One region of the Kitasatospora sp. NPDC054939 genome, then DNA from elsewhere that is predicted to be linked to it. Evidence: riboswitches for the same ligand, from Rfam matches in the RefSeq annotation. Region 1 holds a riboswitch; each other region holds the start of a gene.
The links. A riboswitch is a leader RNA that binds a small molecule or an ion and turns the genes downstream of it on or off. The one in region 1 is predicted to bind cobalamin.
Positions count from the first base shown of each region.

Region 1 (2,190 bases):
GCGACCCGGTCGAAGGGGCTCTGGGCGCGGATCGCGGCGCCTTCGGGGCCTTCGAGGCGGGGTGCGACGCGTTCGGTGGCGAAGAAGCCGGGGGCGACGGAGGCGACGGCGATGCCGTGCGGGGCGAGCGAGACGGCGAGGGACTGGCCGAGGGCGTGGACGGCGGCCTTGGTGGCGCCGTACGCGGGGTGGTCGGGTTCGCCGCGGAAGGCGCCGCGCGAGCCGATGTTGACGATCCGCCCGCCGGTGCCCTGGTCGATCATGCGGCGGGCCGCGAGGTGGCTGAGGTTGGCGGTGGCGAGCAGGTTGACCGCCACGTGCTGGTGCCAGGCCGCGACCCACTCCTCGTACGGGGTCTCCGGCAGGGGGTGGCGGGTGTTGACGGCGGCGTTGTTCACCAGGACGTCGAGGCCGCCGAGGGCGTGGGCCGCGGCGTCGGCGACGGCGGCCGCTCCGGCCGGGTCGGCGAGGTCGCCGCCGGTGAGGGCGTGGCCGGTGCCGGGGAGGGAGGCGAGGGTGGCGGCGGCCTCGTCGGGGCGGGAGCCGTAGTGGACGGCGACCCGGTCGCCGTTGGCGGCGAAGGCGCGGGCGACGGCGCGGCCGAGGCCGCGGGAGGCTCCGCTGACGAGGACGCGGCGGCCGGTGGCGGGGAAGGTCATGGGCGGTGGCTTTCGGTCGGCGGCTGTCGGGTTCGGCGCGGCCGGTTGTCCCGGACGTGCCGTCAGGAGTCTTGCGCACGCGGCATGCTCCGGTGGCACCGCCCCGCGTCTCGCTCCGTGGACACTCGCCGGAACGGCGTGTGCCGCCCGCCGGACGCGCTATAGGGTGGCTCCGCAGCTGGTTCGCCCTGTCCGCCAGGCAGGCGCGTCGTAAGAGGGAACCCGGTGACGCCTTTTCAACTGGCCAGTCCGGGACTGCCCCGCAGCGGTGAGCGGGAACGACCGCCGTCATACGCACTGGACCCGGGACGGGTCTGGGAAGCGACGGCCAGTAGGTGTCCGCCCTTCACAGGGCGGGTGTGCCCGCGAGTCCGAAGACCTGCCCGTTGCCCGCACGCGGACGTCCGCGTGCGGTGTCCCGGTGACCTCGTGGGCGGGTCGGCGTACGCACCAGGCGGTTCAGGCACGCGTGTCCGACGCGTCCGCCGCCGGGTCCGTCACCCTTCGCGCGCTCGTTCCGTCTCCGGGGACCTCAGGAGTACGACTCGCGAAGGAGAGTCCCTTGACCGCGAAGTCCGCAGCCGCGGAGACCCGGGCCACCGTGCACGGCTACCCCCGCCAGGGCCGTGACCGGGAACTGAAGAAGGCGATCGAGGGGTACTGGAAGGGCGCCGTCACCGCCGACGCCCTGCAGTCCACCGCCGCAGGACTGCGCCGGGAGAACTGGCGGCAGCTCGCCGAGGCCGGCGTCCACGAGGTCCCCACCGGGGACTTCTCGCTCTACGACCACGTGCTGGACGCCACCGTCGCCGTCGGCGCGATCCCCGCCCGCCACCGGGCCGCGGTGGACGCCGACCCGCTGGCCGGCTACTTCGCCATGGCCCGCGGCACCCAGGAGGTCGCGCCGCTGGAGATGACCAAGTGGTTCGACACCAACTACCACTACCTGGTGCCGGAGTTGGGCCCCGGCACGGCGTTCGCCGCGAACCCGGCCAAGGCGGTCGGCGAGCTCGGGGAGGCCCTGGCGCTCGGCCACACCGCCCGCCCGGTGCTGGTCGGCCCGGTCACCTACCTGCTGCTCGCCAAGCCCGCCCCGGACGCGCCCGCGGACTTCCGGCCGATCACCCTGCTGGACCGACTGCTGCCGGTCTACGCCGAACTCCTCGCCGACCTGCGCGCCGCGGGCGCCGAGTGGGTGCAGCTGGACGAGCCCGCCCTCGTCCAGGACCGCACCCCGGCCGAACTGAACGCCGCCGCCCGCGCCTACCGCGATCTCGGCGGGCTCACCGACCGGCCGAAGCTGCTGGTCGCGAGCTACTTCGACCGGCTCGGCGGGGCGCTGCCCGTCCTCGCCAAGGCGCCGGTCGAGGGCCTCGCGCTGGACTTCACCGGCCCGGCCGCCGCCAACCTCGACGATCTGGCCACCGTCGGCGGCCTGCCCGGCAAGCGCCTGGTCGCCGGGGTAATCGACGGCCGCAACGTCTGGATCAACGACCTGGAGCGGTCGCTCGCCACCCTGGCCGTCCTGCTC
Region 1 is NZ_JBSGXP010000059.1:15,013-17,202, reverse strand. Features, by position in the region: gene ACWGB8_RS18650 (SDR family NAD(P)-dependent oxidoreductase) at 1-659, opposite strand, end outside; cobalamin riboswitch at 822-1,060, shown strand; gene metE (5-methyltetrahydropteroyltriglutamate--homocysteine S-methyltransferase) at 1,222-2,190, shown strand, end outside.

Region 2 (2,190 bases), on a different contig from region 1:
GGCGTTGACCCGGCGCATGAACTCGTCCGGGATCCAGTGCGCCAGGTTGAGGTTGTGGGTGCGCCGCGCCTCCTCGCCGGTGTTGTCGCGCAGCTCCAGGAACTCCTCGATGTCCGCGTGCCAGGTCTCCAGGTAGACGCAGGCCGCGCCCTTGCGGCGGCCGCCCTGGTTGACCGCGGCGACCGAGGAGTCGAGGGTGCGCAGGAACGGCACGATGCCGTTCGACTTGCCGTTGGTGCCGCGGATCAGGCTGCCGCGCGAACGGATCCGCGAGTAGGACAGGCCGATGCCGCCGGCGTGCTTGGACAGGCGGGCGATCTGGGCGTAGCGCGAGTAGATCGAGTCCAGGTTGTCCAGCGGGGAGTCGAGCAGGTAGCAGCTCGACATCTGCGGGTGCTTGGTGCCGGAGTTGAAGAGCGTCGGCGAGGACGTCAGGTACTCCAGGCGGCTCATCAGCCGGTACAGCTCCGCGACCTCGGCCACCGACTGCTCGTTGTCGCCGACCGCCAGGCCACAGGCGACACGGAGCAGGAAGTGCTGGGGGGTCTCGACGACCTTGCGGGTGATCGGGTGGCGCAGCAGGTACCGGGACTGCACGGTGCGCAGGCCGAAGTACTCGAAGCGGTCGTCGCCCGCGGGGTCGATCAGCGCGTTCAGGGCGTCGGCGTGCTTGGCGACGAACGCGGCGGTGGAGTCGCCGATCAGGCCCTCGGCGTGGCCGACCTCGATCGAGGCGGCGAACGAGACCGCGCCCTGGCTGTTCGCCTCGTCCACGATCTCCAGCGCCAGCAGGCGGGACGCCAGCTTCGAGTACTGCGGGTCCTCGGCGATCATCGACGCGGCGGCGTCCACGGCCAGGCCGCGCAGCTCGGCGAAGTCCGAGCCGGCGTGCCGGCCGCGCAGGGCGGCGGCGGCGACGTGGCCGGGGTCCACCTGGGGGAGATCGGCGCTGCGGTCGGTCAGCAGCCGCAGGAGCGCGCCACCGGGGTCGGAGACCGTCGGGTCGGCGGGGGCGGAGCTGGAACCCTGGGCGGGCAGGGTGGCTGAGACGGCGGTGGTCAAGGCGCTCTCTCCTGGCGGCGATCGGCGGCGGTGGATCGGGTCGGCCGGGCCGTTCGGGGCAGGGGAGCGCGGCGCGAACGCGTGAGGCGTCGCGCGACGGTGTCCTCCCCGGCCCGCCCGCGAGGCCCGGACGTGTTGCCGTGCAGCAGGGCCTCTGCGGGGAGGCCGTGTGGCACGCCGTCGGCAGGTACTCGGACTCGCGGAGCCCGGTTTCCGGGGTCCGCACACCGCTGCGGGGCAGTCCCGGACTCGCACCGGGTTCCCCTGCTTCGACAGCAGGAGTGAGCATACATCTAGTGGTGTCCGCTCGATGCGGCACCACATGTAGTACGTCGTCCCGTGTCGGCCCGGTGACCGGGGGTACCGGGAAGGGCGCCTCGGAGGCCGTCCGGGAGGGGGCGGGGCGCGGGTGGGGGCGTCACCGGGGCGGGGGTCGGGCGGTCCGGCCACGTCCGGATTTGGGAACGGATTGGCCACCGGCCGGATCCCCCGTCAGGAGCATGCCCTACGATCTCGCCTCATGAGCGAGGGAACGGGCGTGCCGGCCGAGTGGACGCGTCAGCCCGCACAGCCGGGGCAGGGGCAGCAGGTGAACGGTCCGGACCAGGGGGCGCAGGGTCAGGCCACACCGGTGCCGCCCGCACCGGGCGGATTCGGTCCGCCGCCGACGCCGTACGCGCAGTCGGCGCCGGGTCCGGTGCCGGCGCAGCCGCAGCCTCCGCACGTGCCGAGCGTGCCGTCGGTGCCGCCGCCGATGGCCCAGCCGCCGACGGTGCCCCAGCCGCCCGTGCACCCTCAGACCTCTCCGACGGCACCCACGGTGCCGCAGCCGCCGGTCCATGCGCAGACCGCGCCGACCGTGCCGCAGCCCCCCGTGCACGGCCACACCTCGCCGACCGCCCCGACGGTGCCGCAGCCGCCGGTCCACGCGCAGACCGCGCCGACCGTGCCGCAGCCGCCGGTGCACGCGCAGCAGAACTTCCCGCCGCAGGCCGCCCAGACGCTGCCGCTGCGCCCGCAGCCGTCCGAGCCGGACTGGGCCGCCCTCGCGGACCGCAACGAGGCCGACCGCAAGCGCAAGGGCCGGATGCGGATCATCGGCGCGGTGGTCGGCGTGGCCGTGGTCGG
Region 2 is NZ_JBSGXP010000044.1:2,446-4,635, forward strand. Features, by position in the region: gene ACWGB8_RS15130 (ribonucleoside-diphosphate reductase subunit alpha) at 1-1,038, opposite strand, end outside; cobalamin riboswitch at 1,228-1,355, opposite strand; gene ACWGB8_RS15135 (hypothetical protein) at 1,922-2,190, shown strand, end outside.
Region 2: linked by a shared signal. The riboswitch ahead of ACWGB8_RS15130 (ribonucleoside-diphosphate reductase subunit alpha) and the one ahead of metE (5-methyltetrahydropteroyltriglutamate--homocysteine S-methyltransferase) in region 1 are both predicted to bind cobalamin.

Region 3 (2,190 bases), on a different contig from region 1:
CGTCGGCGCCCGGCTTCAGCAGCACCGGGTTCATCGCCGCCTCGGGCGCCACCTGCGCCGCCTGCGCCTGCATCGCCTGCGCGCGGCCGATCTCGGCGCCGTCCGCGGTGACGAAGGAGTTCAGCGACATGTTCTGCGCCTTGAAGGGCGCCACCGAGACGCCCTGCCGGGCCAACCAGCGGCAGATGCCCGCGGTGACCACGCTCTTCCCGGCGTCCGAGGTCGTCCCGGCGACCAGCAGCGCCCCGCTCATGCGCTCCCCTTCTTCTTCTTCGTCCTGCCCAGGGCCGTCCGGACCAGTACGTGCCCGACGACCGTCGTACCCAGCGCGAGCAGCCCCACCCGGCGTGACAGCCGGCAGGCCCGCTCGATGTCGTCCACCGCGACCGGACGCAGCTCCGCGCCCAGCACCGGCCGGTGCTCCACCCTTGTGCCGTACGCCAGGGTGCCGCCCAGCCGCACCCCGACCGCCCCGGCGAACGCCGACTCGGCCTGGCCCGCGTTCGGGCTGGGGTGGGCCGAACCGTCACGGCGCCAGACCCGCCAGGCCGTCCGGGGCTCGGGCGCGGCGGCGACCGTCAGCAGGGCGGTCAGCCGGGCGCCCGGCCAGCCCGCCACGTCGTCCAGCCGCGCCGAGGCCCAGCCGAACCGGAGGTGGCGGGGCGAGCGGTGGCCCACCATCGCGTCCAGCGTGTTGACGGCGCGGAAGGCCAACAGCCCCGGGGTGCCCGCGAGCGCGCCCCAGACCAGGGCGTTCACGACGGCGTCGGCGGTGTTCTCGGCGACCGACTCGACCACCGCCCGGGCCACCTGCTGCTCGTCCAGCGCACTCGGATCGCGCCCGCACAGGTGCGGCAGCCGCTCCCGGGCCGCCGCCAGGTCGCCCGCCGCCAGGGACCGGCCGATCGTCCGGGCCTCCCGGGTCAGCGAGGTGCCGCCGAGCACCGTCCAGGTCGCCGCGGCGGCCAGTGCGGCCCGGCCCAGCGGGCGCCGGCCGACCGCGCGTTCGACGGCCACCGCCCCGGCCGCGACGGTGCCCACGCAGAGCGCCGTGTACGCCGCACCGGTCAGTCGGTCGTCGCGCCAGAGCCGCCGTTCCAGCCGGTCGGCCGCACTGCCGAAGACGGCCACCGGGTGGCCGCGGCGCGGGTCGGCGAAGCGGGCGTCGGCGAGGTGGCCCGCGACGGCGCCCAGCGCGAAGGCGGCGGCGCGGGTCAGCGGGCGCACGGCGGCGGGCAACCGGGGGCTCGACGGGGCGGGGCAGCCTGCATCGCGTGCGTGTCCTCACTCAGGGTCCGCGCCCTGGATCGACGTACCGGGGGCGAGAGTCTCCTGGCTCCCGGGTCGGACGCGCATCCGGGCCTTCCAGCGGCTTCTGACGGCGCGCCGTGGCGTGTTCCGGACGTGCTCCCCGGTGACAGTGGCGGGACCGCGCCGGACTCGCACCGGCTTCCTCTGCATGCCTCCGTGATGGCTGAAGGATCCCATCACGGGCCCGAACCGGGAGTCAACCAAGGCCACGGAGGGTTTGGTCACACCCGGTCACGTCCCCGGTGCGCCCCCGGTGCACCGGCCGTGCGCGCGGAGGGCGGGCGTGCGGTGCGCGGCTCCGCAGGCCGACTGCCCCGTAGCTGTCTCCGATCATGGTCCGCGCAGGGGCATGACAGGCTGTGCGATCGTCCAGTGCCCCGCAGGCGGACCCGTCCGCGCTTCGTGCGTTCGGCGGGTGGGGTCCTCCCGGGTAGCCACCTACCGTCGGGGCCATGCGACGCAGACAGCCGGCCGCCCCGCCCCCGGTTCCCTTCTCGCCCGCAGCCGCCCGGGCGCACCGCGCCGGCCTCGGCCTGACCCCCGACCAGGTCGCCGAGGGCATGGCCGCCCACGGCGTCCGGCTGCTGCCCGCGCACGTCCTCGGCTGGGAGAGCGGCGAGCTGCGCCCCACCGAGGAGGAGTTCATCGCCCTCGCCCGCGCCCTGTGGTGCCCGCCCGCCCAGCTGATGGGCGTGCGGCCCGCCTCGCTGCGCGACTTCCGGGTCGCCCGCGAGCTCAGCGCGGAGGGCGCGGCCCGCCGCATCGGCATCCCCGAGCGGGTGTACCGCGAGGCCGAGGCCGGCGGACGCTGGGACGGCGACGAGGAGCAGACCTACGAGCTCGCGCACGTCCTCGGACTGACCCTGCGCGAACTCGTCG
Region 3 is NZ_JBSGXP010000042.1:27,538-29,727, reverse strand. Features, by position in the region: gene ACWGB8_RS14810 (cobyric acid synthase) at 1-253, opposite strand, end outside; gene ACWGB8_RS14805 (cobalamin biosynthesis protein) at 250-1,227, opposite strand; cobalamin riboswitch at 1,324-1,484, opposite strand; gene ACWGB8_RS14800 (helix-turn-helix domain-containing protein) at 1,764-2,190, shown strand, end outside.
Region 3: linked by a shared signal. The riboswitch ahead of ACWGB8_RS14805 (cobalamin biosynthesis protein) and the one ahead of metE (5-methyltetrahydropteroyltriglutamate--homocysteine S-methyltransferase) in region 1 are both predicted to bind cobalamin.

Region 4 (2,190 bases), on a different contig from region 1:
CCGCCGTTTGCCCCGCGTCCGCGGACGGATCGAGAAACCCCGCCGCCCGAGCGGTAACCTCTGGCGCGGGAAGACGATCCAGGAAGGAACCCCCTATGTTCTCTCGTCTGTTCGCACCGCGCGCCACCGCGCACGCCCACTGCGACCTGCCCTGCGGCGTGTACGACCCGGCCCAGGCCCGGATCGAGGCCGAGTCCGTGAAGGCCACTCAGGAGAAGTACCAGGCCAACGAGGACCCGCACTTCCGGGCCCGCGCGGTCATCATCAAGGAGCAGCGCGCCGAGGCGGTCAAGCACCACATCTCGGTGCTGTGGAGCGACTACTTCAAGGCCCCGCACTTCGAGAAGTACCCGCAGCTGCACCAGCTGGTGAACGACACCCTGAAGGCCGCCTCGGCCGCCAAGGCGTCCACGGACCCGGCCACCGGCCAGGCCCTGCTCGACCTGATCGCCGAGGTCGAGCGGATCTTCTGGGAGACCAAGCAGGGCTGATCCCCGCCGGTCGCACCGCTCCCGCCCCGCCCCCGGTCCGCCGGTGGCGGGGCGGTCGCGTCTGCGGGGCGGTCGCGGCTGCGGGCAGGCGGGGCGGTCGCGGCTGCGGGCGGCCCCGCAGTAAGGGGTCATCGGGCCGTGCACTTGTTATGCTGCCAGGGCGTCCGAGGGGGAAGCCGGTGCGAATCCGGCGCTGACCCGCAACGGTGAGCGCGCCCCGGGGCGCGCGAGCCCGACCACCCCCGGGTGCCGACCTCCCGACAACTCGCCGTGGACTGCGAGGGGATGGCGCCCGGGCACCCGTCAGGCCCCGTGCGCCGCCCCGGCCTGCCCGCGGCCCGAGGCGAAGGCGCAGCCCCGTGAGCACCACCCTGAGCCGCCCCGCGCGCACCGCCGCGGCCGGCCCGCCGGACGCCCGCCGCACACCCGCCGGCCCGCTGGCCGCGGCCCTCGCCGCCGCCCTGCTGCTCTCCCTGGTCTGCGGGGTCGCCCTGGGCTCCACCGGACTCGGCTGGTCGCACGTGCTGCGGCTGCTGGGCGCCGGACTGACGGGCGGCCGGCTGGAGGCCGAGGAGGCCGCCGCCTACGCGATCGTCTGGGAGATCCGGCTGCCGCGCACGGTGCTGGCCGCCGTGGTCGGCGCCGGCCTCGCGGCCACCGGGGTGGCGGTGCAGGCGCTGGTGCGCAACGCCCTGGCCGACCCCTTCGTGCTGGGCATCTCCTCGGGCGCGGCGGTCGGCGCCAATGCCGTCCTGCTGCTCGGCGCCTTCGCCTCGCTCGGCGTCTGGGCGCTGTCGGCCTCCGCGTTCGGCTCGGCCCTGCTGGCGATGGCCCTGGTGTACGCGGTCGCCCGCACCGCGTACGGGCTGACGCCGCTGCGGCTGGTGCTGACCGGCACCGCGCTGTCGTACGGCTTCTCGGCGGTGACGGCGCTGATGGTGTTCGCCGCGGCGCGCGGGGAGGCGGCCCGCAGCGCGATGATGTGGCTGCTCGGCAGCCTGGGCGGGGCGACCTGGGGGTCGGTGCCGATCGCCGCCGCCACGGTGGCCGCGGGCCTGGTCCACCTGGCCTGCGCGGCCGGCCGGCTGGACGCGCTGGCCATGGGCGACGAGACGGCCGCCTCGCTGGGCGTGGACCCCGACCGGCTGCGGCGCGAACTCTTCCTGGTGACGGCCGCGGTGACCGGCACGGTGGTCGCGGTGAGCGGGGCGATCGGCTTCGTCGGGCTGATGGTGCCGCACGCGGTCCGGATGCTGGTCGGCGCCGGGCACCGCCGGGTGCTGCTGGTCGCCCCGCTCGCCGGGGCGCTGCTGCTGGTCTGGGTGGACATCGTGGCGCGGGTGGTGCTGGCGCCCGCCGAACTCCCGGTCGGCGTGGTGACCGCGGTGCTCGGCGTGCCGTGCTTCCTGCTGCTGATGCGCCGGCGCGGCTACAGCTTCGGAGGGCGCTGATGGACGTCGACATCGAGGGCCTGTCGGTCGGCGTCGCCGGGACGACCCTGGTCCACGACCTGACCCTGAAGGCGCCGGCCGGCCGGGTGGTCGGCCTGGTCGGGCCCAACGGCAGCGGCAAGTCGACGCTGCTGCGCTGCGTGTACCGGGCGCTGCGGCCGAGCGCGGGGGCCGTCCGGCTGGACGGCGCCGACCTGCACGCGCTGGCGCCGCGCGAGGCCGCCCGCCGGGTCGCCGCCCTCCCGCAG
Region 4 is NZ_JBSGXP010000044.1:42,480-44,669, reverse strand. Features, by position in the region: gene sodN (superoxide dismutase, Ni) at 96-491, shown strand; cobalamin riboswitch at 619-753, shown strand; gene ACWGB8_RS15310 (FecCD family ABC transporter permease) at 863-1,942, shown strand; gene ACWGB8_RS15305 (ABC transporter ATP-binding protein) at 1,942-2,190, shown strand, end outside.
Region 4: linked by a shared signal. The riboswitch ahead of ACWGB8_RS15310 (FecCD family ABC transporter permease) and the one ahead of metE (5-methyltetrahydropteroyltriglutamate--homocysteine S-methyltransferase) in region 1 are both predicted to bind cobalamin.